DNA from 3 places in the Affinirhizobium rhizoryzae genome. Region 1 is predicted to be linked to each of the others. Evidence: predicted binding sites of a transcription regulator. Region 1 holds the regulator's gene; each other region holds the start of a gene.
The links. Region 1 encodes LexA, which represses DNA repair genes until DNA is damaged. Its sites were predicted from a motif close to TGTTCNNNNTGTGTTCNG; they were not measured.

Region 1 (10,471 bases):
GATAACGAAGCTGAAGGGCATCGAATCCGGCTTGTGCAGGACCGCGTGATGTCGAAGAACGAAGTACGGCATGGGTTCTGGTGGACACCAGAGGATTTCGCTCTGCAATGTTCTCCGGGTAAACTGCAAAGCCTGCACAACCCGGCCAAACGGCACATTTGTTTGAGCCAAACACTCTTTCATCTGGATGGTCAGCGCGTCTGGCCGATACCAGTTGTGAGCCTCGGAAAGAACAAGTCCATCGCGCATCAGCTGAACCTTGCGATACTCGATTTCCTCGCCATCACTTAGACCGAGAGCGGTGTAAACTGATTTGGAGGGTAACACTGCATTGGCGCTCACCCGTTTCGCTTGGGTCTTGGTACGTCGTTGGAAGCCTCGCAACTCGCACCAGACATCAAGCGCCTGTGTCGCGCTGTCGTATCCTAGGAGATGCTGATCAAGCTCTTCAACCCGGAGAAGCGATGCACCCTTCGCAGCCACGGTCGTTGATATCGGGAGCGTCTTGACTTGCGCAGGGTTCATTTCACTAAGGCCTCGCCAATCGTGCACATCAGGCCTGAACAAATTCCACAATGCATCCCTGTCCTTGCGCCGGCGCGATGATCAGGCGCTCGCCGCTGCTCTGATGCGGAATTGATGCTTCCTGTAGCACAGAGCGGGTTTCTGCAATGTTCCTGACGCGGAACCGAATGCCGATCCCGCGGAGACCTGTGGGATACCTTGGAGTGTGGTCTAATTCGGGGGCAATTTCCATCGCGACCTCGACGTCACAATTGCCCAGCGGGAACACATACTTGTGATCCTTTTCCTGCACGTGAACGCCAAGCATCGTTGCCAGATTTTCAATTCCCCTTGACCCCTCTGTGGCGAGGAAGAGAGCGCCAAGTCCGAGCGCACCATTTCTATGCTCTACGGACGGCCCCGCAGTTGGTAATGCCGCATTCACTCGTTGGCACGTGAAAGCGAAGAAGCTCGAGGAATCGAGATCGGCAAAGGCCAGTCGAAAGCTGGCAACCGAAGCGCTACCGTTCTCATCAACGACCGTACGCGAAAAGTCCAGGCGATTCCCGGCGCTGATCCCGGATTGCCGGAAGCGTTCATCATCCGTCACCGCATCCGTCGAACGCAAAACAAAAGCAGAAAAACCTTCACGAGCTCCGGCTTGCCGAAACGTACGATCTTTTTCGACGAAGCAGTTTCCTGCAGTAATGCTCTGGCCTGCGAGAGCCTCATCTTGAACGGCAAGTGGCTCAAGATAGGTTCCGTCGCTGAAAAAGACACAGGCATTGGACGTGCCGAAAGGATGGAACGCGTCCGGCGCCACGGTAAAGCCAAGCTCCTGCCAACGCTTGCGCGCGCCAACCAGCGATTCGACCGGCAAGACCAGATGATCGATGTTCGGAGTAGTCAAAAAAGAAGCTCCTGTCGGTAACACGGCCTGCAACCCACCATTATCCATGTGTTTCTGCAAGCTATATTTGCCGTGAACCTCTTGCGGAACACATATGGAACAGATAGTGTCTGTTCTGGATTTGTTTCCCAACAGGATGACGACGCATGTTGACACGTAAACAGCAGGAACTGCTTCTTTTCATTCATGCACGGATGAAGGAGTCGGGCGTGCCGCCGTCATTTGACGAGATGAAAGATGCTCTGGATCTCGCCTCCAAGTCGGGAATTCACCGCTTGATCACTGCTCTTGAAGAAAGAGGCTTTATCCGTCGGCTGCCCAACCGCGCCCGGGCGCTGGAGGTTATCAAGCTGCCCGAGCCCTTCGGTGCAACGCCTGCGACACCCAAACGCGGCTTTTCGCCAAGCGTCATCGAGGGATCGCTTGGCAAAGTGCAGCCGCCTTCACCTGCTCCGGTGCAGTCAAAACCCGCAGAAGAGGATAGCCAGTCCGCATCGGTTCCTGTCATGGGGCGCATCGCCGCTGGCGTGCCGATCTCTGCGATTCAGAACAATACCCATGCCATCAGCGTTCCATTGGAAATGCTTGGGCCGGGAGAACACTACGCGCTCGAGGTCAAGGGTGATTCGATGATCGAGGCAGGGATCCTGGACGGCGACACCGTAATCATTCGAAACGGCGCGACAGCCAGCCCCGGCGATATCGTGGTAGCACTTGTGGACGACGAGGAAGCGACGTTGAAGCGTTTCCGCCGCAAAGGCGCATCGATTGCGCTCGAAGCTGCGAACCCCGCTTACGAAACGCGCATCTTCCCGCCAGACCGTGTCAAGGTACAGGGCAAGCTGGTGGGCCTCATTCGGCGCTATCACTGAACCCGAAGTCGACGGATAGGATCGTCGTCCAACTGCTGGAATGTGTTGGTTCGCCAGTCGTAAAGACGGTGCAACTGCCAAGGTCTTTCGTTGCCCTGAAGCGCAGACTCCAGCATCCAGGAACCTGGATGAGGCTGACCGTTAAACCAAATTTCAATGGAGCCTGTCTGCTTCAGTTTTGAACCCGTCAGGAGCAACGCACCAGAGCGGCATTGTGTAAAGGGCGAGCCGGATACGACGACGATGTCAGACTTGTCGCACGCATATCCTGTGAGGCGTGTGTCACTCACGATCGTAACTCTGGCACCTGATGGACTGCGTCCGATGCAAATCAGATTTTTGACGCAAGAGAAGCGCGGCATTTGAAGCGGCGGCAACTGGTCTATTGCCAATGCTCTGTCGATGAGCGCGATCTCTTTGCTCGTCAATGCATGACGCGGTGTCTTCCCTGAAACCGTTCCTGTTACTGGCCCGTTTGATTCTGGTGCCGCCTCGCGCTTACCCACATCTACCCTCGTCACGGCTGGCATCACAAGTTCCTCAAGGCCCAGCGCGTTCTTCCATTGTTTGAATACGAACTCGGATGGTCTTTCGGTCGTGACGGATGCCGACGTCCCACTCAAGAGCGCCACCATTCTTCCATCCTCTGCAATTACGAGATCAGGCCTGGACGGCTCCATCAGTCCGTTGACACACACGGAAGCCACAAGAATGACGAGGCCAAACCATCGCAGTCGTGTCCGCAAGAGCGAGAAGATGATGAGACCGGCGGTGGCAACAGGCAAGAGCCAGCTTGCGGCACGCCCCGTTTCTATATTTCCGCCCCAGGAGGCCACCTCCAGGGCCACCGCGATTACCAGCTTCAAGCCAAGAGACATGATCATGAAGAACGGTTGATCGAGCCCGAAGGGCATCAGAAGCATGCCGATGAGTCCCGAAGGCATGACAATGAGGGAGATGATGGGCATGGTCGCAAGATTGGCAGCGAGGCCATAGGCAGTCAGCTGATTGAAATGCGCAATGGAAAAGACCGCAGTTGCCAATCCTCCGATCAGGGATGTCATCAACGTCCCGCCCAGAACCCGAGAGACGCCGGACAAAAGGCTACGAAATGAAATGCCGGAAACGAGCGCCTGATCGGACTCATGAGCGCGATCAGCCCAGATGCGATAGCAGGCAAGCAGAGCAGCAGTCGCAGCAAACGACATCTGGAAACTGGCGCCCATGACACTGGATGGGTGAAGAACGATGATCACCAACGCCGCCAGGGCGATGTTGTGCATACTCAACGAAGGGCGGTTGAAGAGGATGGCAATCAGAAGAATCGCCATCATGATGTATGCTCGTTCAGCTGATACGCCGAAACCGGAGATGCAATAATAGGCCGTCACCATCAGAAGCGCACCGAATGCGCTGACTTTTTTGACAGGTAAACGCGCTGAAACGCCCGGCAGCATAACGAGCACGGTTCGTAGGCCGACAAAAAAGATTCCCGCAGCGAGCGCCATGTTCAGGCCGGATATGGCGACGATATGGGCTAGCCCAGATGATCTGAGAGCCTCCACGACCGTTGGCGAAATCGCTCGTCGCTCATCCGTTACGATGGCAGCCGCAAATGCCCCCTCATCGCCGGGATTAAGTTGCCGAATACGATCGCCAACATAGCTGCGCAATGCGAAGGCAAACTGCACGGCCTGTTGCCAAACCCCTATTGCTTCCCGAGCACCCAGTATCTCGGGGCTGCCGTAGAAAAAGCCCGTTGCACCAATGCCGTCGAAATAGGCCGGAAAGCTGAAATCGCTCAAACCGGGAAGCGCCGGCCCTGACGGCGGCGTCAATCGCGCGCGCCCCCGCACGACAGCGCCGGTCTGCAAAGGGTCTGTCTTGCCGCGCACGATCAGCGCCACACGTTCAGGGGCGCGCTTCAGCTTCGGTCCAGAGGTCTCCAGGATGTTGAGGACGTAGCGCCAACGCTGGTCGCCGACAGCTTCGCGACGCTCGACAACTCCGGTCACAGTCGTCGTGACCGGGCTATCGAGAATGATTGTCGCAAGCCGGTCGGATTCGAATCTGGCGAGCAGCATCCCCCCTGCCAGAAGACCGGGAATGGCAGCAGCAAGTGACAGCTTTTGATAGCCCGCTCGCCCCAACAGACATGCCGCAGCAAGAAGGAGGCAGGCTGACCAGAGTTGGACCAAAGGAGGTTCAAACGGAAGTGCAAACCAGATTGCCGCACCGGTGCCCAGAGCGACGGGCAGAAAAAGGAAAACGTGTCCAAAAGACACCTCTTCGGCCCATATACGCTGGTACCACGGTTTCTTGCTTTCAACAGCAGGCGGCGGCTTATAGCGGTCATTCGATGACGGACGCGTTGGGAGTTGTGGCGAGGCGGTCTTCTCCCGAGATGCATCGGCCAAGTGCACCCAGACTTGAGTCGCCTCTCTAGGGCGGCGAAAACGTAAGAATGCACGCCCAACAAGTGCCCGATCCACTATATGCTGCCTTGAAAATCGCTTGCTAAGTTAAATATGAAGGGCAGACTGCATGTGGTGAACGAGCGCGTCAATCGGCGTCAAACCAAACTTGTTGGCTAAATCTGTATTGGATCGATTTAATTCAACATATTCGCGGGACACCCTCTTTACTGTCTCGACATGAGGTCGTTAAGCCCTACTTTCGCGGTGCACAAAACATCATGTCGAGCGCTTGGCAGGGGCTGCGAGATCATATAGCTAATTGCACAGCTTCAGTTTTTCCTGGCGCGTCCTGCGCCGTTCCGCCCATCGGAGGATCAGTATGACGGACACAAATGCACATCTTGGACTAGGCGATAAGAAGGTTGACCTTCCGGTGCGCAAGGGCACGATCGGGCCGGACGTTCTGGACATTGGCGCGCTCTACAAGAACACCGGCACCTTCACCTACGATCCCGGCTTTACGTCGACTGCATCCTGCGAATCCAAGATCACCTTCATCGATGGCGATGAAGGCGTACTTCTGCATCGCGGCTACCCGATCGAACAACTCGCAGAGCATGGCGACTTCCTGGAAACCTGCTACCTGCTGCTCTACGGCGAACTGCCAACAGCTGCTCAGAAGAAGGATTTCGACCACCGTGTAACCCATCACACGATGGTGCATGAGCAGATGAGCCGTTTCTTCACCGGCTTCCGCCGTGACGCTCACCCAATGGCCGTCATGGTCGGCACTGTTGGCGCCCTTTCCGCCTTTTATCACGACTCGACGGATATCACGGACCCGCATCAGCGTATGGTTGCATCTCTGCGCATGATCGCAAAGATGCCGACGATTGCTGCAATGGCCTATAAGTACCACATCGGCCAGCCCTTCGTGTATCCGCAAAACAATCTCGATTATGCCTCGAACTTCCTGCGTATGTGCTTTGCCGTACCGTGCGAGGAATACAAGGTTAACCCTGTCCTCGCCCGCGCCATGGACCGGATTTTCATCCTTCATGCTGATCACGAGCAGAACGCTTCGACCTCGACGGTTCGCCTCGCCGGTTCGTCTGGTGCTAACCCGTTCGCCTGTATCGCTGCTGGCATTGCCTGCCTCTGGGGTCCTGCACACGGTGGCGCGAACGAGGCAGCGCTCAACATGCTTCAGGAAATCGGCACTCCGGACCGTATTCCCGAATTCATCGCTCGCGCGAAGGACAAGAACGATCCGTTCCGCCTGATGGGCTTTGGACACCGCGTGTACAAGAACTACGATCCGCGCGCCAAGATCATGCAGAAGACCACGCATGAAGTGCTGGCGGAACTTGGCCATTCGGACGATCCGCTGCTGCAGGTCGCGATGGAACTGGAAAAGATCGCATTGACGGACGAGTACTTCATCGAGAAGAAGCTCTACCCGAACATCGACTTCTATTCCGGCATCACGCTGAAGGCCATGGGCTTTCCCACCACCATGTTTACGGTGCTCTTCGCACTGGCCCGTACAGTGGGCTGGATCGCTCAGTGGGCGGAAATGATCGAAGATCCGCAGCAGCGCATCGGTCGTCCGCGCCAGCTCTACACCGGCGCGCCGAAGCGCGACTACCTGCCGCTGTCCAAGCGCTGAACGGCGCATCTGACATGAGAAAAAGCCCGCCATTCGATCGAATGGCGGGCTTTTTTGTCATTGGAGCTTCTGATCTGAGGAACAAACGATGTGAAATTCCCGCGGAACTTCGACCCGGCACAAGGTCAAACAGGAAGCTTGTTTTGCTTTGCGAGCAGATCCAGTACAACTCTGGCTCCGGCGAGACCCGGAGGAGTGTCGGTCGCAAGCTTCGCCCAGACTTCGTCGAACCCGCTCTGCATTGCCCGCAATTGGGGCGTGTCGCGCGACAGCACCTCCGCCCAGCGCGCAAAGTAGCCAGGGCGTAAAAGATCATTCAGGTGTTCCGGAATGACAGGTTTGTCCGCGATGAGATTAGGCAAGGCGGCTGACCACACCTTGATCCGTGACAGAAACAGCTGCATCAACAGATCCGTCTTGTACATGGAAACGGTTGGGACACCGCACAGTGCAAGCTCCAGCGTCACGGTCCCAGAGGCGGCAAGAGCCATATCCGCCTTGGCAAAAGCGTCCCATTTCTCCTGCGGAGTCCGCGTGACCGTTGGCTTAACGCTCCAGCCCGCAAGCAGCGATTCGACGAGAGCATGTTGACGCGAAACCGTTGGAAGAAGAAAGGTCGCCGACGGATTACGACTACGGATGAGGTCGGCCGTGTCCTTGAGAATTGGCATCAGGCCCTTGATCTCGGTCGACCGCGACCCCGGCAAAAGCAGAACACAGGGACCGGAGCCGTGACCAGTGACTTGATTTTCTGCCAAAATCTGGCGCTGCTCACGCACGCGCTTCACGTTCGGATCAGCGGTCAATCGATGGCCGATAAACGTTGTCTTCGGTCCACCCAGGCGAACCATCTCCTGTGGTTCAAAGGGCAGGACAGCCAGCACATGATCGACATACCCCAGCATCGCCTTGGCACGGTACTCTTTCCAGGCCCACACGCTTGGACAGACATAATTCACGATGGGCAAGCCCGGCAGTTTCGCGCGGACATGTTTGGCGACACGATGGGTGAAGTCTGGACTATCGACAATGACCAGCAGGTCAGGCCTGGCTTCAGCAATTCTGTCGGCAGTCTGCCGTATGCGGCGCAGAAGCTGCGGCAACCGCTTCAGAACCTGCGTTATTCCCATGATGGAAAGTTCAGAATAGTCAAAGAAGGACCGGAGCCCTTGTGCCTCCAGCGCATCCCCGCCAACCCCCACGAGTTCGATCGTGCCGCCGTGTTCTGCACGCAGATAATGCATGAGATCGGCAGCGAGGAGATCCCCAGACACTTCACCCGCAACCACCGCGACCTTGAGTTCTCTTCCGTTCACGGCAGTCCCAACCCATCCAATCCCAGATCAACGCCAGCGATGAAAAGACCATGTTGCTCAGCAAGTTCCCCAGCCGCAGCCCGCTCGACAATCAGCGAGCGCCCTGCCTCAACGGCAACCCCTGCCAGACCCGCGGCCGAGAGTGCTGCAATCGTCGACGGACCAATCGTTGGAAGATCTGCACGCAGATCCTGCTGAGGCTTGCAGAGTTTTACAAGCACACCCTTCTTCCGTTGGGATATGCGTCCTGATCGACGCAGGTCAGCGACACGGGAAAGCATTGAGTCCGTGCCCTCTGCACCCTCCAGGGCGATGATACGGCCACCAACGCAAACAGCCCCCTGCCCGATATCCAGCCGACCGAGAGCGCTTGCTGCATCTACTCCGGCCTTGATGTCTATCCGATCCTGATCCGTCAAAGCTGGACCATGTAGCAACCCGGTTTGCGCAAGAAGATCAGGGGCAATTTCATGGACGCCGCAAACACGGCAACCCATGCCCTCAAAGATGCCGATGACCATCCGCAGGACAGCGTCATCTCCGCCGTTGATCAGCGTCCTCACAATCGAAGGCAAGCGAAAAACCACCCGCAACGTCGGGTGAATACTGCCCCAATCTGGCCTCTTGTGAACACCGCCAGACATGACAACGCGGCCGATCCCTTCGCGCCGGACGATCTGCTCAATCAGGCGCGCATCGCCAATGCCTGCAATTTGAGTGGAGAAGCCCGAAAAGTCAGCATCCGCTTCGTTGCTGAGCGCGATGATATAGGGATCATCCTGCGCTCGGCGCGCTGCCTCGGCCACATACAGAGGGAGGAAACCACGCCCTGCTATGATGGCGAGCCTACCTTTTTGGCCTCCACCACCGACCATAGACACCGGCTCAAGCCTTCCCGCGATACGGAGACGAAATGGCGCGATCACTCTCGGCACAGATGAAGTCAACCACCTCGAGCGCCTCAGGGCAGTCCAGATAGTCGTTCCGCAACGCAGCGGCATTGCTGCGAACGGAGCCCTCAGCCTCGAAAATATCTTTGTAGGCTCGCCGCACCTTGTGGATGACGGCCCGCTCTATGCCTGCACGCGTCATCCCCACAACGTTAAGGCCGCCCAGAATTCCGGGATTGCCGTTCAACATTCCATAGGGAATGACATCGTAGTTGACCGCAGAAAGCCCACCAATAAAGGCCTGCCTGCCAATTCTCGTGAATTGGTGCACTGCACATCCACCGCTCAGGATAGCGCGATCTCCCACAATGACGTGCCCAGCAAGCATGACATTGTTGGACAGGATGATATTGTTGCCGAGACGGCAATCGTGGGCAACATGCGAATTGGCGAGAAACAGGCAGTCATCTCCGACGCTCGTTATGCCACCGCCACCCACGGTACCGGAATTCATCGTTACGCCTTCACGAATCGTGCAACGCGCTCCGATGACAAGTTTCGAATCCTCACCGGCTTCATGCAGGCTCTGCGAAACACCACCGATAACGGCCATCGGATGGATACGGCAGTCGGCGCCAACTTCCGTAAATCCGTCGACCACGGCATTCGAAATGATGTGAACGCCATCTTTCAGGACAACGCGCGAGCCCACTCTTGAAAAGGGACCGACAACAACGTTCTCACCAATGACTGCGCCATCCTCGACAACAGCGAGCGGGTGAATACGTGCACTTGAAGCTATCGAACTCATTCAGCTTCCTTCGGGCGCATCATGGCGCCGATATCTGCTTCGGCGACGAGCACATCGTCAACCAGAGCATCGCAGTGGAACTTCCAGATGTTACCACGCTGTTTCTGCTTCTGAACCCGGATTTCAACGCGGTCGCCAGGAACAACCGGCTTACGGAAGCGAGCATTGTCAATTGTCATGAAGTAGACGAGATTGCCGCCAGCACCCTGCTTCCGCGCACAGATGGCGCCAGCCGTTTGCGCCATAGCTTCCACGATCAAGACGCCGGGCATTATGGGTCGAGTCGGAAAGTGCCCCTGAAAATGAGGCTCGTTGACCGTGACATTCTTGATACCAACTGCGCTATCGTCACCATTGATATCAACGATCTTATCAACAAGGAGAAACGGATAGCGATGAGGCAAGAGCTCCATCAGTTCCATGATGTCGACTGAATCCAGCACGTGCTGCGACTCTTCAGCCATTATTTTCACCCTTCTTCTTCAAGCGACCTTCGGCACGCACCATGATCTCCGCCGATTCTCGCAAAAAATCGCCCAGGGGACGCGCAGGCATTCCACCATATTTTGCACCGGCAGGAACGGGTGTAATCACGCCGCTCATTCCCGCTATCTGGGCACCATCACCGATGGAAATATGTCCGTTAACCCCAGCAGCACCGCCTATTTGGACTCCACTGCCGATCACCGTCGACCCTGCAACCCCGACACCACTCGCCATCGCCGTATGCCGGCCGACCCGCACATTATGGCCGATCTGAACGAGATTATCGATCTTGGTGCCCTCGCCAATAACCGTATCATCCATCGCACCACGATCAATTGTTGTGTTGGCGCCAATTTCGACATTGTCCTGAATGATCACACGGCCAATCTGAACGATCTTCACCATGCCGGTTGCACTGGGCGCAAAGCCGAATCCGTCCTGTCCGATGCGAGCGCCAGAGTGAATGATCACGTTGTTGCCGATAAAGGTGCAGGCAAGCGTAACATTGGACGCAATAGAACAGCCCCGACCAATCTTGACGCCGGGTCCGATGGTCACGCTAGAACCAATATGCGTGCCAGCTCCAATCTCAACGC
Region 2 (10,471 bases), on a different replicon from region 1:
TAGCGTGCCATTGCATCACGCAGTGCGGCCTCGAAACCTTTCAGTGTCTGCTGTTCAGCGTCAAATCCGGCTTTGTCACTCACCATAACATGGCGCGCAAGCGCGAGCCGGACGTTTGCAAACTCTCCCTTGATGTCGCGCGCCGTCAGAAGCCGTTCCATCCAGTATTCGCCGACCTCAGCTGTTTCGGCGCGCATCGATGAGATGCTTGAAACGCTTGTGTAAGAAAGGGCTCCAACCGAGGTGACGATTGAGCTCAGCATGCCGATAAGCGCGTTGCGAAGGGAAGGTCGTTTCATAATCGATTCCAGCGTTAGATTTCCTCAACGCCAAATTTAGTATTATAAAGTTAAATAATCGTAAAATTCTAATATTACCCAAATAGTTTTTATGTTACGGACATAAAAAAGGTGCAATTAGGACTACTTTTTCATACTAATGGAATTACTACTAATATAGATGGAAGATTTTAAATCATATTATGCAAAATAATTTTTGATAAGTATTTTATTGCTAAGCAAATTTAGCACCTTCATTGCGGAACAGATTTCAACTCTTCTCGATGTATCATCCGCACCTCTTCGACCTGCTCACCGAGAAGCTCAATGAGCTTCCGCAAGGAGCGACAATAGGCCTGCAGGGCCTCGTGTGCCTCTGCCGTCTCTTCGCCCGTCTCAATGGTGGGCACAGAAAGATTGTATGCGGTTGGGAAACGAACGACTGACATGGATGACCTCACCTCGAAGAAATCAGACCTGCGCAATGAACCATGGCGCTCGTGGGGGATGAGCGCCATGATTCAGATCAATCAATCAGAACTCTTCCCAGCTCTCGGTCTTGAGGGCTGCATTGCCCTGAAAGGCTTGAGGCGGGCGCACCTTGGCCTGACGGGGTGAAGAGAAGATCGATTGAACATTTGGATTGGAGGTGAGCGAAGTAGAGCGACTTCCTGGGACATTGGTACCGATGTTGAACTGTCCTATCAGCTCGAACAGTTTCTCCGCTTCACGCGCGAGGCTGTGAGATGCGGCTGACGTCTCCTCGACCATGGCTGCATTTTTCTGCGTCCCCTGGTCCATCGTGTTGACGGCGATGTTGATCTCCTTGAGGCCCGTCGACTGTTCGCGCGATGCCTCGACAATGGCGCCGACATTGCTGTCAACCTGGACGACTTGAACGACGATCTCCTGAAGCGCCTTGCCGGTGTCTCCAACCAGGGCAACACCGTTTTTGACGTGTTCATTGGAGGTGTTGATCAGCGCCTTGATTTCCTTTGCAGCCTTTGCAGATCGCTGGGCGAGTTCTCTGACTTCCTGGGCAACAACCGCAAAGCCCTTGCCCGCCTCACCCGCTCTTGCTGCTTCCACACCAGCATTCAGCGCCAGGAGGTTGGTCTGGAACGCAATTTCGTCGATCACGCCAATGATGTTGCCAATCTCGCCTGCCGATTGCTCGATCTTGCCCATGGCTTCCACGGCCTGACCAACGACTTTGCCGGAATATTCTGCGTTTTCCTTTGTGCGACGAACCAGATTACCGGCATCCTGCGCGCGATGGCTCGAGTCAGCAACGGTTGTGGTAATCTCCTCAAGAGCCGCCGCCGTTTCCTCTACCGACGCAGCTTGCTGTTCGGTGCGCTTGGCAAGATCGTTCGATGCAACCTGGATCTGCTGCGAGGCGGCTGCGATTGCGCCAGCATTCTCCAGGATGGTTTCGAGTGTTCTTCGAAGCTTGGCTGATGTCGCATTATAGTCCGTACGCAGGCGCTCTAATGCAGGCAGGAAAGGTTTCTGGATGTCCTGCGTCAAGTCGCCATGTGACAGCGCCTGGAGGGCTTCCGCGAGATTATTGACGTTGCTTACCCGTTCACTGACATCAGTGGCAAACTTGACGACTTTGAAGACCTTGCCGTTCATGTCGAAGATTGGATTGTAGGAAGCCTGAATGTAAACCTTCTTTCCGCCCTTTCCGATACGCATGAATTCATCCGCAACGAACTCACCTCCCGCCAGCTTCTGCCAGAACTGCTGGTACTCGGCACTCTGTGTATAGCTTGGCTCGCAGAACATCGAATGGTGACGTCCCTTGATTTCTGCCATCTGGTAGCCGAGAGCATTCAGGAAGTTCTCGTTGGCATTCAGGATTTCGCCGTCCGGCTTGAACTCGATCACCGCTTGAGCTCGGGAGAGCGCGTTGATTTTGCCGCTATCTTCAGCAGCCTTTAGCTTTTCTGCCGTGATGTCTGTTGCGAATTTGACGATCTTGTATGGCTTGCCGCCTTTGAACACCGGATTGTACGATGCCTCTATCCAGACCTCACGGCCACCCTTTGCAATTCGCTTGTATTGGCGGCGATCAAACTCGCCGCGTCCCAGCTTGGCCCAGAACTCACGGTAGTCCTGACTATTAACCTCGGCCGGATCCACGAACATCCGGTGATGTTGACCGACGATCTCCGCAAGACTGTAATCAAGCGTCTTCAAGAAATTCTCGTTTGCAGTCAGGATGGTACCGTCGAGCTTGAACTCGATGATAGCTTGAGACCTGCTGACGGCTTTCAGCACGGCCTTTGCATCCGCGCCACCTAGACTGAACATTACCCTTCTCCATAGCCAGAAATACTAGAAAGGAGCTCAGGTCCCCCGACCGAATGTGAGCAATTCCCTTTTAAGTGAGCCAATTCTCAGATGGAATATTTAAAAATGAATAAAAGCATCCCTGCATATATGCCGGTAATTGCCTCTTTTTGCGCTTTTTTGTGCGAAAAACGATCTTCAAATGATCCAGACCAAACAGTTCAACGTAAGCCCCGCTCAATATTTCAAGTGTATCATAATAAAATGCAACATAATGACGAACTAAAGTTGACGTTTGCCAAGTCGTCCGCTCCGGCTGAGATCCACACAGCCAGGAGCTGGAGAGGCGTGTCGGTACAATACTCGCGCCTGCAGCTTCCAACGGAATACGAATTCCGCTGGGAGGGGGAAAGCCATTATCTGGCTTACCACGATCTTGTTCTCCAAGACGGCGAGATGGAGGTGTTAGGCGAACGGCCCATTCAGGGCCGCGATCTGCGGGACCAGATGACCTACGTACCACAAGGGCAGACCATCACCGGTTGGGCCAAACCCGCAGATCGACTAAATGCGTTCACCGTGGTGTGTTTCGATCCGACGACCATGGAAGAAGAATTGCAGGTGGAATTTGGGACAGTAGAGCCACGGCCGCACATCTATTTCCAGGATCAGGAATTGGGCACCACGATGCGTAAGCTGGGAAGGCTGATGGCGGATCTCGAAAGACCCGCTGCCAAGGTTTATGCCGAGGCGGTCGGCCTGACAGCCGCCCTGGAAATGGTACGCCTTCAGTCTGAAAATGCCCTTCGCGTCGTGAAGCCGGGCGAACTCAGCCAATCGCAGCGCAGGCTCGTTCTCGACTACATTGAAGCCAATCTCGCATCCGATATCGGGCTCGATGATTTGGCAGCCGTAGCCGTCATGACGCGCTTCCATTTCTCGCGCGCGTTCAAGGCAACCTTCGGGGAGCCTCCCTATAAGTTCGTCATACGCCGACGCATTGAAAGAGCCCGAAAGATGCTCGCGGAAACCCGTCTTTCCGTTGCAGACATCGCCGCTGCCTGCGGCTTTAGCAATGGCAGCCAGTTTACGCGTACCTTCCGGGACACTGTTGGCGTCCCGCCGCTTCTGTTTCGAAAATCGGTATAGTTCAGCCTGACGTCCACACCATCCCGCATGGGTTGTGATCCTCAAGTCGGCTGTAAAGTTATAAGCGCAACTAAAGGTCCCTTTCATGCTGCCCCTGTATTTACACGCCCCCAATCGGAGGAGGGAACGCGCGACGGTCCCAAAACGTCTGAAGGTGTGGGTACCTCCATCTCCGCAGGCAGTGAAAAGTGCCGCCGGAAAAACGTAAGCCGCGTCTGGTGCAATGGCAGGCTCACCGCTAGCACCTTTTGCACACGCTTGTGCTTCATGGCGGTCGGCGCAGAGTTTGTCAGATCAACAAGACCACACGTCGACTTTATCCCCTTAATTTTTAACGCAACGCGATCGTGTGACATCGGCCTTTGGTCGAACTCCAGCCAATCCCGAACATTCCAATGATGCAGGTTGGATAGGTGGTCGATGTGCCGGAATGGGAGTGCCTGACCGGTCAAACGGCTGGATGCAAGCGGTCCATTCAGATGATCGCGACCGAGTTGAAGCTGCCTGGCGCATCGCGGTCAGTCACGGCTCATAATACTCTCGCCTGAGTATTTTGCTCCTTCCATTCTGAACGGTTTGAAAGAAGGATATGTTTCGGCGTGGTATTTTACCGTCCCATCGGCCCCTAAAGCTGACCCCCACCACGCCGAAATGAAGGCAAATCGACTAAAGTGTCAAATATACCACCGGGTAAATCCTTATCGCTGAGGGGGGACAAACCGCAATGTTTAATCTCTCAGCGTTCTCGAACGACGCCACTGCTGCCGAGGCGTTTAAAATTAAATCGAAATGACCGATACGTCTTTCAGCCGTTTCATAAAGCAGCTTGAGCGTAGCGAGAACTTATCAAAACGTGCAAGCATTTGAGGCGCAGCAAAATTTGGTACTCGATCACGTAAAATGCTGAACATCCAGCTTAGATCACCGAAAGGATCTTGTGCGTATCCTTTAGACGCAGCGCATATGCGGACATGATGTCTCACTGCCGTCCATTGGACATCATTTCTCATTCTTTTGGATGTCTGATGAGTACAAAAGTGCGTGCTTCCCACCCCGCTCGTTCGCGGCGCATAGCGCTACTGACCGCGCTCAGCACTCTGTTTCTTGCCATGTCGGTCGCAGGTCTCCTCGGCTTCGCCATTCTCGTCATGCGCGATTCTGCCAATAAAATGGATGATGAAAGGGCCGTTCGCGCCGCACAGGCTGCTGTTCGGTCTGTCCAACAAAAACTCGCGGCTACGGTTACGGACAACGCGATCTGGGACGACGCCTATGCAGCGATCAACTCTGATCAAAAAAGTTCTTGGGCCTATGAAAACTGGGGAAAGACAACCAAAAATTACCCGCTTTATGACGCGGCGGTTGTTATTAGCCAAGACGGCAAGATTGTCTCTGCCTACGACAAAGGCGCGGCCTTCGAGCCCTATAGCCGCTTTGGGTCGTCCTTTTCCAAACTCGTGAAGGAGGCGAATTCGGCACAACGCGAACCCTTGCTACGCTTTGTTGCAGCCGGATCCGACACAGCGCTGATTGGAGCGCTCTCCATCCAACCCTTTTCGTCATCGACCGATGATCGTGCGTTTAGCGTGCTCAGCTTCTCGAAGATACTGTCACAAGAGGTGGTAGAACAGATCGCGTCGGAATACCAACTGACCGGCCTGCGCCTGCACCGGAGCGTATATCCTCCCCGGAACCTTCTCAGCATTGCTTTACCGGGCCAGGACGGTCGGCCCGTCGCCTTTCTCGCTTGGCCAAGCCAAAAACCCGGCTCGGCAGTCTATCAGCGCGTTGAGCCCTATATCATCTCTGCGACGGCCTTGATGTGTGCCTTTCTCATCTTAATCCTTGTCAGCAGCCGTAAAGAGACTGCATCGCTTCGTGCTCTGGCTGATAACGCCCATCACCAGGCAACGCATGACAGTTTGACGGGCCTCCTGAACAGAAGCGGTCTGCTCGAAATGCTTGCGTCGCCAGCCTGTGCTGGTGACGACGCAAACGCGGTCGCCACCTTGCATCTGATCGACCTTGATGGCTTTAAGGCCGTTAATGACGGGTGGGGTCACGCCATTGGCGACGAACTGCTGAAACTGGTTTCACAGCGGCTAAAGGTCGTGCATTCTGAAGCTGCTTTTGCAGCGCGCTTGGGTGGAGACGAATTCGCCTTGTTTCAGATCGGTCCCTCACTTCCAGAGACGTTTAGCCGCGAAATCGTTACCGTCCTTAAAAAGCCCTTTTTGATCGGAGGACGAACAATCGAGATTGGCGGCAGTGTCGGCCATTGCTCCCATCGACCATCTCTAGATCCGCTTGAGCTGGTGAGGCGTGCCGACATGGCCTTGTACAAAGCCAAGCAGCTCGGTAAGGGCCGCGCCTTCGCCTACGCGCCGGACCTGGATGCCGAGCGGGAAGAATTGGCGTGTCTTGAAGGGCAGTTGCGGCGCGCAATCGCCGATGATGCCATAAAACCGGTATTCCAGCCGCTTGTCTCGGTCGCCTCTCAAAAGATCTGCGGCGTCGAGGCCTTGGCACGATGGCACTCGCCTACGGGCTTTGTTGCACCCGATGTCTTCATCCCCCTGGCAGAGCGTTCCGGATTGATTGACGATCTGGGAATGAAGATCCTCACATTCTCCATTCGGGCCGCCAGCGGCTGGAACGAGCTTTCGCTGTCGGTTAACATATCCCCGATCCAGTTGTGTAATCCGAATTTCGTTGACGACGTGACAGACATTCTTGCGAAAGAGAATTTTGACCCGCACCGACTGACGCTAGAGATCACAGAAGGCGTTCTGATCTCCAATCCGGATCAGGCCAGCCGTGCGATCAACGCATTGAAGGAACGTGGCATCCGATTTGCGTTAGATGACTTTGGGTGTGGTTTTGCCAGCATTGGTGCGCTTCGGCAGTTCGGCTTCGACCGAATGAAACTTGATCGCTCGCTGGTATGGGGTCTGGACGATGATGGACGCGGCTCCGGTATTCTCAAAGCTACGATCGCCTTGGCGGCTGCACTGAATATTCCCGTGACTGCAGAAGGGATCGAGACCGAAACGCAAGCAAAGGCCCTCGGCGCTGCCGGTTGCGACCAACTCCAGGGTTACCTCGTTGGGAAACCGATGAGTGCCCAGGCCCTCGATGATCTTCTCTCAAGCGAACGTCTCGTTGCGTAGAACAGAATGGAATGGGGTGTCTCTTGTCGAAGAAGAAGCTGTATGACGCCGCGAGAAAGCGGGCCGACAAACTGCTGAAGATGAAACCTGACGGCGACGCAGCATCATCGGCACCAATAGCAGCCAGCACGGGAAGCGTTGGCTAGGCGTCGAGAACAGCTGTGTAGTTCTCCTCACCCGCTCCGCCGAACCAGCTCCCGCCAAAAAGCCTCGCCTCGACTGCAAACCAGAAGCTTGTTTTGCTGGCGGGCCGGATCATCACCTGATGTTCTTGGCCGGGTTTTCGCTGCTGCGCTTCCACCGACTTGTTGTCGCGTCTGTTTAAGATTGACATCAAGCAGACAAAGCGAATGTCATTCAGTTTGAGGGATTTGGCTACTGCTGGGTCACGGATTTCCGTCTACTGACAAAGCCGGCGAGCCCCGCCACCATAAGGCTGATACGTATTATCTTCCATGCGGTAGGAACGATAGCGTGCGGCGCAGGAAGCAACGCGCCCCGCATCGACAACATTTTCGCCGCCATCGTTCATCGCCATCTCGCCCGGCAAGGCATCTAAGCTGTCCTGGTGCGCCTCGAAGCTGTCGCTCCCATTCGGTGCCGGCGAAATAGGATTTACCTCGTCAGTCTGCGGGTTAGCTGCCTGTTGAGTGAAAGGGGACACGCACTCGCGGCGACCGCCGCCAAAAGGTGTGTAGCTGTTATCCCTTGGGCGATAGGAGCGGTAACGTGATGAGCACCATGCAAGGTGCGCTTCGCTCAGTTGCGGCATCTCCGGTTCAGCGAGCTCCCGAGGCGCGATGGCACCGGTCACCCCCCTGTCGAGGGTTCGGCTCATCTGATCGTCTGCAGCCGTGGCCACCAGATCTTTAGCAACTGTGACGCCTGGAACACGCTCAAGATTGACCGCGGCAGTGTTCACTCGCACGGGGTGGTCGGTCCATAAAATCTGATTGCCCGTAAGATGTTGCTTATCTGATCGAGCCGAAAAATAACCAGCAGAAATCACGAGCCCGGCAACGAAAGTGATGACGGATAGACCAAGACCACCAAGGATCGCGAGAACCAGTTTCATGAGAGCCTCCAGCATAGTCGCTCGAAAATGCGTCAGAATTGAACTGGTTCCCCAAGAGCAGCGATACAATCGGAAGACCGCCGACAGTCAGTTGCATCCCGTCTAGAAATCTCAGCTTTCCTGCGGTCTTCCTTCAACGAATTGCAGTGGCACCGGCGACTGTGGCGGTTATCTAGGTTGAGTTTATTCGCGCGGATAACTCGCGCAGACCATTCAGTCGCTACCCTTGCTCATTCACTCAAACACGATTCACAGAATTGGTTGATACTGATATGTTCTATTTTCGTTCCATCTGATAAGAGACGCTTTTCCTACCCGAAGAGCTTGCGTGGGGACCGATGACTGCTGCCTATCTCGAAAAACTGAACGACCGCCAGCGTGAGGCTGTTGAACATGGCGTAGGCCTGCCAGACGTTGGCATCGGAGGACCGCTGCTGATCATCGCCGGTGCTGGATCTGGCAAGACCAATACGCTCGCCCATCGCGTGGCCCATCTCATCGTGCACGGCGCAGATCCCCGCCGCATTCTGCTGATGACCTTCTCGCGCCGCGCCGCCGCCGAGATGGCCCGTCGCGTGGCGCGGATCTGTCGCCAGGTGCTGGGTGACAATGCCGCCGTCATGACCGACGCACTCGCTTGGTCCGGCACCTTCCATGGCATCGGCGCGCGGCTCATCAGGATCTATGCCGAGCAGATCGGGCTGAATGTCGACTTCACAATCCATGATCGAGAAGACAGTGCCGATCTCATGAACATCGTCCGTCATGATCTCGGCTTCTCCAAGACCCAGAACCGCTTTCCGACCAAGGGCACCTGCTTGGCGATCTATTCCCGCGTGGTCAATTCCGAGTGCAGCATCAGAGAGGTGCTGAAATCAGCCTACCCTTGGGTGCTCGAATGGGAGAGCGAACTCAAGAAGCTCTTTGCAGGCTATGTCGAAGCCAAGCAGGCGCAGAACGTGCTCGATTACGACGATCTCCTGCTCTATTGGGCGCAGATGGTTTCCGATACCAACATTGCCGACGATGTCGGCGGCCGTTTCGATCATGTCCTGGTCGACGAATATCAGGACACCAATCGCCTGCAGTCCTCCATCCTCATGGCGCTGAAGCCTGGCGGTCGTGGCCTGACCGTGGTCGGCGATGACGCCCAGTCGATCTACTCGTTCCGCGCCGCCACCATCCGCAACATCCTCGACTTTCCCAGTGCCTTCTCGCCGAGACCCGCCGACGTCATCACGCTCGATCGCAACTACCGCTCTACCGCCCCCATCCTGGCCGCCGCCAATGGTGTCATCGATCTCGCCCGCGAGCGCTTTACCAAGAACCTATGGACCGACAGGCAGTCCGAACAGCGCCCCGTTCTGGTGACGGTAAAGGACGAGGCGGATCAAGCCGGCTATATCGTCGAGCAGGTGCTGGCCAATCGCGAGGTCGGCGTACCGCTTAAGCAGCAGGCCGTGCTGTTCCGGGCGTCCAACCACAGCGGCCAGCTCGAAGTGGAGCTGACCCGGCGCAACATCCCCTTCGTCAAGTTTGGTGGGCTAAAATTCCTCGACAGCGCCCATGTCAAGGACATGCTGGCAGTGCTGCGTTTCGCCCAGAACCCGCGTGACCGCGTCGCGGGCTTTCGTCTCCTGCAGGTGCTGCCGGGTATCGGGCCTCAGACGGCCGCCCGCATCCTAGATACGATCGCCGCCGACCCCGAACCGCTGTTGTCATTGATGGAACTCCCTCCCCCGCCAAAGAGCGGCGAGGACTGGCCGAGTTTCACCTCGCTGGTTTCCGCCCTGCGCAAGTTCGAGGCGGGCTGGCCTGCGGAGATCGGGTTGGCGCGCGCCTGGTATGAGCTGCATCTCGATCGCATTCATGAGGATGCGGACACAAGGAAGGCCGACCTTCTTCAGCTTGAGCAGATAGCCTCCGGCTACGCCAATCGCGAGCGCTTCCTCACTGAACTGACGCTCGATCCGCCGGATGCCACGAGCGACCAGGCGGGCGTACCGCTGCTCGACGAGGACTATCTGATCCTCTCCACCATCCATTCTGCCAAGGGCCAGGAATGGCGCTCGGTCTTCATGCTCAATGTCGTCGATGGCTGCATTCCATCCGATCTCGGAACCGGCACGACGGCGGAGCTGGAGGAAGAGCGTCGGCTGCTCTATGTCGGCATGACGCGCGCCCGCGATAGGCTGCACCTGATCACGCCACAACGCTTCTTTACCCATGGCCAGAACGCCCAAGGCGACCGACATGTCTATTCCTCGCGCACCCGCTTCATACCGGCAACGCTGCTGCAGTTCTTCGAGACCGCGACCTGGCCAAAGGTGAGTGCCTCTGCTAGCGAGCGTAGCGCCAACCAGATCCGCATTGATGTCGGCGCGCGCATGCGCTCAATGTGGAGCTGATAGACGACAATTGGGACAGCAATGACGCCGGAAGCGTCTCCGCCTTCCCTTGCAAGATCATCTATGTCGATATGCATGTCTTATGCGTATCGG
Region 3 (10,471 bases), 1.4 Mb from region 1:
GGTGACGTCCAGATCGTCTTCGGCGAAACCGGCAACAGCCAAGGTGATGCGCAGCTTTTCCGGTTCCCCTCCAATGCTCGGGCGCAGGCGCTCGATATTATAGGGAGGATATCCGTCATTGGCCTTGGTCAGGCGTTCGAGTGTCTTCTCCATTGTGTCGAAGCCCAGGAGAAGCGGGCTGGCAAACGGTGTCATCCGGCTCATCAAACAGTCCTTGAAACAAGCGACCTATTACGCACCCTTACGGCATGCGGCTGTGCGACAGCATATGGGAACTGGGATCGGCAAGTGCAAGCGCCTGTCTGGATCCTGTGATGCAGCAGCCTGCCGACCTTGCCTGCTACAGGAATCTCCCCGGTATCAGAGATGCCCTGCAACGCCGTCCGAAGCGGGAATCGATGGCTGTGCACCGGCTTTCAGGCATGCAAGGGAACCGGCGATGGCCGCGCGACGGAGTGCCGCGGCAAAGTCAAAACCCTGGTCAAGGCTTGCAGCAAGATAACCACAGAACGTATCTCCTGCTCCAACGGTATCGACGGGTGTTATCTTGAGGCCAGTTGCTCTCAGGATCTGCCCCTTGTGGATCGCTACCACGCCATCGGCACCGAGCGTTACCACCAGCGTCTGGCCGGTTCTTTCTGCCATCTGCTGCATCTCAGAAACGCGTTCATCAGCTGAGAGACCAGACCGACCAACGAGGAGTTCGAATTCGGTTTCGTTCGAAACGACGATATCCGCGAGGCCAGCCAGCCGGATGGCGTCATCCGTTAAAGGGGCCGTGTTGAAGATGGTGGTGGTTCCTTGCGTCTTGGCAAGACCAAACGCAGTTTCGATCGCGCCTGCGGGCACTTCCATCTGCATCATCAGGATGTCCCGTTCCGACAGCAGGCAAACACTTTTCTCTGCGTCCTCCGCAGAAACGACCCCATTGGCGCCGGGCACGACCGCAATCATGTTCTCGCCATCACCGCCCACGAGAATGATGGCGGTTCCCGTTGGGTCAGAAACCGGGCGCACCGTATCCAGTAGCACGCCTGCTTCCTTCAGCAAGGCGAGCGCGGGTTCCGCAAAGCCGTCCTCACCCACGGCACCCGCCATGCGAACAGTGCTGCCTGCACGCCGCGCCGCCAGTGCCTGGTTCGCGCCCTTGCCGCCAGCAGCTGTTGTGAAGCTTTGTCCCGCAACGGTCTCGCCCGGTTTCGGCAAACGAGTGGTGGTGGCGATGAGATCCATGTTGATGGAGCCGAAAACGGTAATCATGATATGAGCCTGTCGTGTCGAACTGTTTTGGAGACACTGCCCGACAGCATCAATCCTCGTCAACCACCCTGAGCTTCAGCATTCCCGTTCTGCTTTCGATGCTTTTCGGTTCCACCGTCGTTGCTTCGGCTGGAGTTGATTCGCGCGCCAGGTCGAGAGAGGCAATGCGATCTCCGCGGCGGACAAGCTTGTCCGAGGATGTCAGGATCTGCTCCACGTCCTTCTGCGCCGCCGCGAAGTGGGATTGCAGTTTTCGCGTCCGCTCATCCAGACGACCGAGATCGTCCATCAGGCTTGCGACTTCGCCCTGGATGAGATGGGCCTGCTCGCGCATACGCTGATCCTTCAGCACAGCCTGAATGACCTGAATGGACAACATCAGCAAGGAGGGCGATACGATCACGATGCGCGAGCGTTGCGCCTTGGTCACGCACGCCTCGAAGTGCTCGTGAATTTCGGCGAAGATCGACTCGGAAGGCACGAAGAGAAAGGCCGTCTCCTGTGTTTCACCTTTGAGGAGATATTTTTCCGCGACATCGCTGATGTGCTTTTCTAGATCACGCCGGAATTGTTGTGCCGCGACCTTGCGCAGGTCCGGCTGTGTGGCGTCCCGGAATGCATGCCAGGCTTCCAGTGGAAACTTGGCGTCGATCACCAGCGGCGGAGTGTCGTTTGGCATGTCGATCAGGCAGTCGGGCCGCATTCCATTCGAAAGGGTCGCCTGGAATTGATAGCTGCCCTTCGGCAAGGCATCGGCGATGATGGCTTCCATCCGGCCCTGCCCAAAGGCACCGCGGGTCTGCTTGTTGGAAAGAATGGCCTGCAGGCCAACGACGTCCTTTGCCAATGTCTGGATATTGTTCTGCGCCGCGTCGATGACTGCCAGACGTTCCTGCAATTGCCGAAGGTTGTCGTGCGTAGACTTGGTCTGTTCGACGATGCTGCTGCCAAGCCGATGGGCCATGCCATCCAGACGCTGGTTGACGGCGCGATTGAGCTCCGCCTGCCGCAAGCCGATGGCTTCTGTCATCGCGGAAACGCGTCCCTGCATCTCCATTTGCGCCCGCATCAGTTCCGCAAAACGCTGATCCAATGCCTCTTCGCCTCCGGACCGACGGGCTTGTAAGAGCCAGAACAGCAGCGCGAGCACAGCCACTCCCAGCACGATGAGGAGAGTGCTGTTGCTTTCAACGAGCTGCATGAAACGGTCTGTATTCGAAAAGTCTTGGCTTTGCATGACCGGAAGCTAGCCCAACCGTGTCCAGATAGGAAGATCAAAACAAGAACAAATTGCATTTGCGTTCCTTTTGACGCGTGCAGGGATGTTCCATCTTGCAAAAAGATCGGCTATGGGAGGCGCATGACGATCAAGCCGCTTATCATTCTTCCCGATCCTCTTCTGCGTCAGGTTTCCCAGCCGATCGAGCAGGTGGATTCCGACGTTCTCAAGCTTGCTGATGACATGCTGGAGACCATGTATGACGCGCCGGGCATCGGCCTGGCCGGGATCCAGATTGGCGTTGCGCGCCGCATTCTCGTGGTCGACGTCTCGCGCGAGGATGAGGAAAAGAAGCCGATCGTCATCATCAATCCCGAGATCGTCAGAAGCTCGGACGAGCGCTCCGTTTACGAAGAAGGTTGCTTGTCGATCCCTGAATACTATGCGGAAGTCGAGCGTCCTGCGGCAGTGACGGTCAAGCATGTCGGTCGGGACGGCAAGGAGCACCTGCTTGAGGCTGATGGCCTGCTGGCAACGTGCCTTCAGCATGAGATCGACCATCTGAACGGTGTGCTCTTCATCGATCATATCTCGCGGTTGAAGCGTGAAATGGTCATCAAGAAGTTCACCAAGGCTGCCAAAGCCAAGGTTTGAGCGCGCACGGCGCTGATCTTCAATACGTACCGGTCAGGATGGAGGTCTGAATGGCTCTTCGCATCATCTTCATGGGGACGCCGGATTTTTCCGTGCCGACTTTGAAGGCTCTGGCCAAGGCGGGTCATGAGATCGTTGCCGTCTACAGCCAGCCGCCTCGTCCGGGTGGCCGGCGTGGCTTGGATCTTCGAAAATCCCCCGTCCATCAGGCTGCGGAAGAACTGGGCATACCGGTCTTCAACCCGGTCAACTTCAAGGATCCTGAAGATCGGCAGATATTCCGGGCCTTGAATGCCGATGTGGCTGTCGTTGTCGCCTACGGGCTTCTGCTGCCGGTCGAGATCCTCGAGGGTGCGAGGCTTGGCGCATATAATGGCCACGCGTCGCTTCTTCCGCGCTGGCGTGGTGCAGCGCCCATTCAGCGCGCAATCATGGCCGGGGACGCAAAGACCGGCATGATGGTGATGAAGATGGAAAAGGGGCTGGATACGGGCCCTGTCGCGCTGACGCGCGAGGTCGCAATTGGCGCGACCATGACCGCAGGCGAATTACACGACATCCTTATGGAGCAAGGCGCAGAGGCCATGGTAGAAGCCATGGCTAAGCTGGAAGATGGGAATCTGCCGCTGGTTGCCCAGTCGGAGGATGGCGTTCTCTACGCCTCCAAGATCGACAAGAGCGAAACTCGCATCGATTTCACGCGCCCAGCCATTGAGGTGCACAACCACATCCGTGGTCTTTCGCCGTTTCCTGGCGCATGGTTCGAGGTTGAACTGGGCGGCAGGCCGGAACGTATCAAAGTTCTGTCGAGTGAATTGGCAGACGGAAATGGCCAGCCGGGCGAGGTTCTGGATGATCGCCTGTCCATTGCCTGCGGCTCTGGTGCGGTCCGGTTGAAGCGACTGCAAAAAGCCGGTGGCAAGCCCCTCGACGCACAGGAATTTCTGCGCGGTACCCAGTTGCCGCCCGGTCTGAGGATTGGTTGATGCCACGCTACAAGATGGTCGTGGAGTATGATGGCACGCCCTATGTAGGCTGGCAGCGACAGGAAAACGGTCATTCCGTTCAGGCTGCAGTTGAAGCGGCCATTCTGTCGCTGACCTCGGAAACCGTTGTCATTCGCGGAGCGGGCAGAACGGATTCCGGCGTTCATGCGCTGGGTCAGGTCATTCATGCCGATCTTTCGCGCGAATGGGCGCCTTTCAAACTGCGCAATGCGCTGAATGCACACCTGATGATGGCGAGCGAAAAGGTGTCGATCATCGATATCAATCGGGTGTCTGATGATTTTGATGCCCGTTTCTCGGCGCTACGCCGCCACTATCTCTACCGCATCATCAGCCGTCGCGCGCCGCTGGCGATCGAAGCGAAGCGTGCCTGGTGGGTGTCCAAGGATCTCGATCACGAAGCCATGCATGCGGCCGCGCAGATGCTTGTCGGTCACCACGATTTCACCACCTTCCGTTCGGCGCACTGTCAGGCGGCAAGCCCGATCAGGACACTCGACAGGCTGGATGTGACGCGGCAGGGAGAGTTGATCGAGATCCGCGCTTCTGCCCAGAGCTTTCTGCACAACCAGATCCGCTCTTTCGCAGGAACGCTGAAGCTGGCGGGTGAGGGCAAGATGAGCCCGCAGGATGTTCGCGCCGCGCTGGAGGCCAGAAGTCGTGCGGCCTGCGGGCCGGTCGCTCCGCCGGAAGGACTTTACTTCATGCAGGTCGATTATCCGGATCAGCCGGGATAGACGCCGAGAAAGCGTTCCAGGACGTCGGACAGCAGCAGCGACGGCACGATCAGCACCATTGTCAGCGTCGCAATCGTCAATCCCTGCGGACCAATGATCATGCGAAAGATGCGCGACAGGCAGACGACCAGCGCCACGATCGCACCAAGCCAGATGAGAGCGATCAGGCCGGTCAGTCCGGGCATGAGCACCAGCAAGATGCTGAGCAATCCGTAGAGATAGGAAAATGGCACGGACAGCCAGTTAGCCGTGAAAACAATGGCCGGGAATTGTCGGGCAAGCCCCATTGTGAGAGCCATCAGACCGGCAAGAACGAGCGGCACCAGCCAGTTCGAGGCCTCCAGCAGGGCCATGCGGAAAAAGAATATCCCGCCAAGCCGGAAGCCGGGGGGCATGGTTTCCAGAAAGGCAAGCCGCCACCAGATCCAGGAAAAGCCGATGGCCGGAATGCACCAGACGATGGCCCAAAAGGAGCGCATCATTCCACGGTCGGTAAAATCGACCAGTGCCAATCCTGCCCGGTCGCCTTTGACCAGAAGCCAGAGACCAAGCACGTAAAGCTTCACTTCGGAGAAAGAGGGCAAGAATCACGCCTCGCGATGGAACAGGATTTCACGGATAGGGAATATTGAGTCCCAGAGATATTTCAAGTGTGCGGATGGCCCAGAGCGACGCAGCCAGAACCAGAAGCAGGAAACCGCCACGCTTCCACGCTGGGCCGCCCACGAGTGTCAGAAGAATACGCCAGATGAGATAGAGCGGGATTGCGATTGCTACAATCCAGAATGACATATTCAGCATCCAGGACAGGAGGCCGGTTCCGCGTGTCAAATGTAGGATCGGCTGAACTAGTCCGGCGATGGCGTAAAGCACGGGAACGCTGCCCCAGTTCGCCATGACCACCATCGGCCTCAGTAGTGGACGATAACCAAATGCCAGCCCGAACAGGATGGTGCAGATCAGGACGAAGGCCCAGCTCGCCAGTTGCAGCACCATGGCCTGAAACACAAAGATCACATGTCCGCGTGCAGGATCGGCGAGAACCTCGATATAGGCGGCACGAAGCAGGATTGCGTTGAGCAGGAAGATGGGCAGGCAGTAGGCGATGGCCCAGAAGGAGCGTGTCAGACCCTCATCGGAAATGTCGAATAGAGACAGTCCACGGGCATCTCCACGGGCAATCTGCCACAGTCCTCCCCAAAGGGAGCGGACCTCTTCAAGCCTTGGCATTCTCGAACCATTGCTCGATGAAGTGAGCGTAGATATCTGTCAGCTTTTCCAGATCTGCCACGGCCACCCGCTCATCCACCATGTGCATGGTCTGTCCCACGAGGCCGAACTCCACCACCGGGCAGTAGTCCTTGATGAACCGTGCGTCCGATGTGCCGCCTGTCGTGGAAAGGGCAGGGTGCCTGCCTGTCTTCGCCTCGATCGCCTTGGATAGCGACGAGATCAACGCGTCGTCACGGGTCAGGAACACGTGGCTTGGTCGCTCCGACCAGGTGATGTCATAGCGAATGGCGGGGCGGCCTGCGCGCAGTTCCTGATCAGTGGCAGCTTCGTTCAGCCGCCGGATCAGTTCGGCTTGAATGCTGTCAGCCGACCATGTGTCGTTGAAGCGTACATTGAAGGCAAAGCTTGCCTTGGCGGGAATGACGTTGGTTGCGGAATTGCCTGTGTCGATTGCCGTGACTTCGAGATTGGTGGGCGGGAATTCGGCAGTCCCTGCATCGAGTGGCGGGCTCATCAATGCCTTGGTCATGGCCGTGACAGCGCGAATGGGATTATCTGCCAGATGCGGATAGGCCACATGGCCTTGCACCCCATGCACGGTTACGAAACCTGAGATCGAACCGCGACGGCCGATCTTGATCATATCGCCCAGTTGATCCGGGTTTGTCGGCTCGCCGACAAGGCAGGCATCCCAGCGCTCACCCTTCGCCGCCGCCCATTCCAGCAGCTTGACGGTGCCGTTGATGGCAGGGCCTTCCTCGTCACCGGTGATCAGGAACGAAATGGAGCCTTTCGGTGCGCCATGTGTTTCGATGTGGCGAGCGACAGCGGCGACAAAGCAGGCAATACCGCCTTTCATGTCAACCGCGCCGCGCCCAAACATCTCACCATTGGCAATATCGGCAGAGAAGGGCGGATGCGTCCAAGAGGCTTCATCGCCAACCGGAACCACATCCGTATGACCGGCAAACATCAGGTGCGGCCCGGAGGAACCCAGGCGCGCGTAGAGGTTCTCGATGTCAGGCGTGCCCGGCTCGGTAGCCGTGACACGCTCGACGGAAAAACCCAGTGGTTCGAGCATGGCCGTAAGAGCTGAAAGCGCCCCGCCTTCCTTCGGTGTGACCGAAGGGCAGCGGATCAGCGTCTGCAGGTTCTGGACAGGATCTGTAACAGCCATGATCTCGACAATGCTCACTATGCTCAATCAGTCGCGCAGCAACTCGTTGATGCCGGTCTTGGAGCGGGTCTTTTCGTCGACGCGCTTGACGATGACCGCGCAATAGAGATGCGGCGCAGGCTGGCCATTGCCCATGGTGGCGTTGCCGGAGGGCATGGAGCCCGCAACGACAACGGAATAGGGAGGAACTTCGCCATAGGTGACTTCGCCGGTTGCGCGGTCCACGATCTTGGTGGACTTGCCGATGTAGACGCCCATGCCGAGCACGGAGCCTTCGCGAATGATGCAGCCTTCCACCACTTCAGAACGTGCGCCGATGAAGCAGTTGTCTTCGATGATGGTCGGGCCTGCCTGCATGGGCTCCAGAACGCCGCCAATGCCGACACCGCCAGAGAGATGGACATGCTTGCCGATCTGGGCGCATGAGCCAACGGTCGCCCATGTATCGACCATGGTGCCTTCGCCCACATAGGCGCCGAGGTTTACGAAGGAGGGCATCAGCACGACGCTTGGCGCGATATAGGCGGAGCGGCGAACGACGGCATTGGGCACCGCACGGAAGCCGGCCGAACGAAATTCCGTTTCGCCCCAGTTTTCGAACTTGGAAGGAACCTTGTCCCACCAGGTGGAAGCGCCGGGACCACCCTTCACGACTTCCATGTCGTTCAGGCGGAACGACAGAAGCACGGCCTTCTTCAGCCACTGGTGAACAGTCCAGTTACCGTCTTCGCCGCGTGTTGCGACGCGCAGCTTGCCGCTATCGAGCAGGTTCAGCGCCTCTTCCACGCTGTCGCGCACTTCGCCGCGCGTGCTGATTGAAATGCTGTCGCGCTCGTCGAAAGCCTTTTCGATCAGGGCTTCAAGGGAGGCGTAGTCCTGGCTTGCTGTGCTGGTCATCGGGAAATCCTGCGGCTGTCGCTCGTAACGTGATGGGGTAGGCTCTCTTGCCGACTGGCAAATTGGTGCCTTTTGCTCTAAGCGAGCGCCATCCGGGCGTCAATGCGAATTGGCGCCCTCCGTGATTCGTATCTTGAGGGATTGTGCGCAATGGCGAAAGCAGGCGATGAGAAGAAGATGCGGCGCAAGGATGGTGTATGGGATCCGTTGAAGGCGAGTTCCGTCGACAAGCTGCGCGCCCGTCAGGTTCCCAAGACGCCGCAGTCTGAGTCGCCGTCCTATCGCCTTGCCTATGTGGATGAGGATTTCCTGTGCCGCCCGGAGCTGCGCCCCGTCCGCCTGCAATTGGAACTGCTCAAGCCTGAAATGATGCTGACCGAGATGGGCATCAAATCCACAGTCGTACTGTTCGGCGGTGCGCGCATTCCCGCACCCGGCGCGGAACCCTGGGCTGCCAAGAACGATGTTCAGCGGGACAATCTTAAGAAGGCTTCCGTTTTCTACGAGGAGGCTGAGAAGTTCGCGGCACTGTGCGCCCGCCATTCGGCACTCTCGAATCACCAGGAATTCGTTGTCGTCACCGGGGGCGGCCCCGGGGTGATGGAAGCGGGTAACAAGGGCGCATCGGAAGCCGGTGCCCCCACCATCGGCTTGAACATTCTTCTGCCGCATGAACAGGCGCCAAACCAGTATGTGACGCCGGAGTTGAGCTTCAACTTCCACTATTTCGCCATCCGCAAGATGCACTTCTTGATGCGTGCACGCGCTGTCGTAGTGTTTCCGGGTGGTTTCGGAACTCTGGATGAGCTGTTCGAGGCGCTGACGCTGATCCAGACACGCCGCATGGAACGCGTTCCGTTGATCCTGTTTGCCCCGGAATTCTGGAACCGCATCATCGATTTCGAAGCGCTTGCCAATTTCGGCACCATCGCTCCGGACGATATGGATCTCATCAATTTCGTGGAGACAGCAGATCAGGCCTGGAAAGTCATCGCCGACTTCTACGACCTGAACGGCAAGAAAGAGTAGAGACTGAAAAGGTCCGCTCCCGGCGGCAGGAGCGGACCTCGCAATGCAGCGGCTGGATAGCGCGCTGCGCTACCGGTCGCGATTAAAGCGGCTGGCTCGGGATATCGTCGATGGAAATGACGCCATCCTTGTTGCGGTCCATGCGCTCAAACAGCTTCGTTGCGGCATTGGCAGCTTCATCCTTGCTGATCTGCCCATTTTCGTCCGTATCGACAAAGCGGATGAGGGCAGCTGCCGGCATCATGCCCGGTCCCTTGCGTGGACCATCCCAATCGTCTCTGCCCCCATGATCGCGGCCATGGTCGCGTCCGTGGCGACCTTCCGCCATGTCGTGATGGCCGCCATGCTTTGGTCCATGGCCTGGCTTGCCGTCGGGCTTGCCGTCGGGGCCTGGTGGCGGTGGCGGCGGAGCGTCGGCACCCTTGGCCTGCTCTTCCGGCTTTGCCTGGTCATTTGCAGCCCGTTCAGCCTTGCGCTGCTCCCGGAATTCTTCCATGCGCGCCTTGTGGTACTGGCGAATTTCACCGGGCGTCAGGTTGCCGTCCTTGTTGGCGTCAGCGGCATCGAACAGCTTGGTCTCCCAGGCGGCAACTTCTTCCTTGGTAATCTTGCCGTCCTTGTTCGTGTCGGCGTCTTTCAACAGCCGTACGAATACCAGTTCCTGCATCATCCCGCCACGGGGGCCATGCCCTTCTCTGTCCGGGCGACCGGGCGCGGCGAAGCTTGCAGGCGCCAGCGCGCCCACCAGAAACGTTGCGCCAAGCGCGGCGAGTGCAACTCTCTTGAGTGTCATGTGGGTTGCTTCCTTTCCCTTTGTCTTATGACAACGAAGGTAGGAGCAGAGCCGTTCCGACACCACTTAAAGAACCGTAAGGCTGGATGAAACTTTGGTAATCTCGGTTGTGGCGAGATCAGTTCAACCGCGGTTCAACGTTTGCAGAAATGTCGCAAGGTCGTCGGTAACGTAATCGATGTTCTCGTCGTCTTCGCGCACCTCTTCCCAGCGCTCGATAACGAATTCGCCCAGATTTCTGGGTGCAAGAAGAACCGTCTTCATGCCAAGCGCCCGTGGAGCAATGAGGTTGCGCGGCAGGTCTTCGAACATGGCCGCGTGGGCTGTGTCGATCCGCTTCAACTGCGTGAACTTGTCGTAGGTTTCACCCGCAGGCTTCGGAACGTAATCGGCAGCGACAATATCGAAAATATCGTCGAAATGATCGAGGATGCCAAGCGCGCGGGCCGCAGCCTCCGCATGCGA

Region 2: the regulator LexA is predicted to act here: its motif matches at 8,244-8,261, upstream of G6N80_RS22700 (ATP-dependent helicase).
Region 3: the regulator LexA is predicted to act here: its motif matches at 2,531-2,548, upstream of G6N80_RS09055 (DNA recombination protein RmuC).

Annotation. Positions count from the first base shown of each region.
Region 1 is NZ_CP049250.1:2,540,293-2,550,763, reverse strand. It holds gene G6N80_RS18115 (hypothetical protein) at 1-525, opposite strand, end outside; gene G6N80_RS18110 (VOC family protein) at 554-1,462, opposite strand; gene lexA (transcriptional repressor LexA) at 1,561-2,286, shown strand; gene G6N80_RS18100 (ComEC/Rec2 family competence protein) at 2,280-4,571, opposite strand; gene gltA (citrate synthase) at 5,083-6,372, shown strand; gene lpxB (lipid-A-disaccharide synthase) at 6,498-7,688, opposite strand; gene G6N80_RS18085 (LpxI family protein) at 7,685-8,563, opposite strand; gene lpxA (acyl-ACP--UDP-N-acetylglucosamine O-acyltransferase) at 8,574-9,389, opposite strand; gene fabZ (3-hydroxyacyl-ACP dehydratase FabZ) at 9,386-9,853, opposite strand; gene lpxD (UDP-3-O-(3-hydroxymyristoyl)glucosamine N-acyltransferase) at 9,846-10,471, opposite strand, start outside.
Region 2 is NZ_CP049251.1:102,901-113,371, forward strand. It holds gene G6N80_RS22670 (methyl-accepting chemotaxis protein) at 1-299, opposite strand, end outside; gene G6N80_RS22675 (hypothetical protein) at 533-727, opposite strand; gene G6N80_RS22680 (methyl-accepting chemotaxis protein) at 813-2,597, opposite strand; gene G6N80_RS22685 (helix-turn-helix domain-containing protein) at 2,925-3,725, shown strand; gene G6N80_RS22690 (bifunctional diguanylate cyclase/phosphodiesterase) at 4,751-6,895, shown strand; gene G6N80_RS22695 (BA14K family protein) at 7,296-7,970, opposite strand; gene G6N80_RS22700 (ATP-dependent helicase) at 8,309-10,378, shown strand.
Region 3 is NZ_CP049250.1:588,935-599,405, reverse strand. It holds gene G6N80_RS09065 (Hsp20 family protein) at 1-204, opposite strand, end outside; gene G6N80_RS09060 (ribokinase) at 361-1,260, opposite strand; gene G6N80_RS09055 (DNA recombination protein RmuC) at 1,310-2,497, opposite strand; gene def (peptide deformylase) at 2,621-3,133, shown strand; gene fmt (methionyl-tRNA formyltransferase) at 3,184-4,119, shown strand; gene truA (tRNA pseudouridine(38-40) synthase TruA) at 4,119-4,877, shown strand; gene G6N80_RS09035 (hypothetical protein) at 4,865-5,461, opposite strand; gene G6N80_RS09030 (hypothetical protein) at 5,490-6,107, opposite strand; gene dapE (succinyl-diaminopimelate desuccinylase) at 6,094-7,287, opposite strand; gene dapD (2,3,4,5-tetrahydropyridine-2,6-dicarboxylate N-succinyltransferase) at 7,315-8,184, opposite strand; gene G6N80_RS09015 (LOG family protein) at 8,335-9,213, shown strand; gene G6N80_RS09010 (hypothetical protein) at 9,296-10,006, opposite strand; gene G6N80_RS09005 (pyrimidine 5'-nucleotidase) at 10,130-10,471, opposite strand, start outside.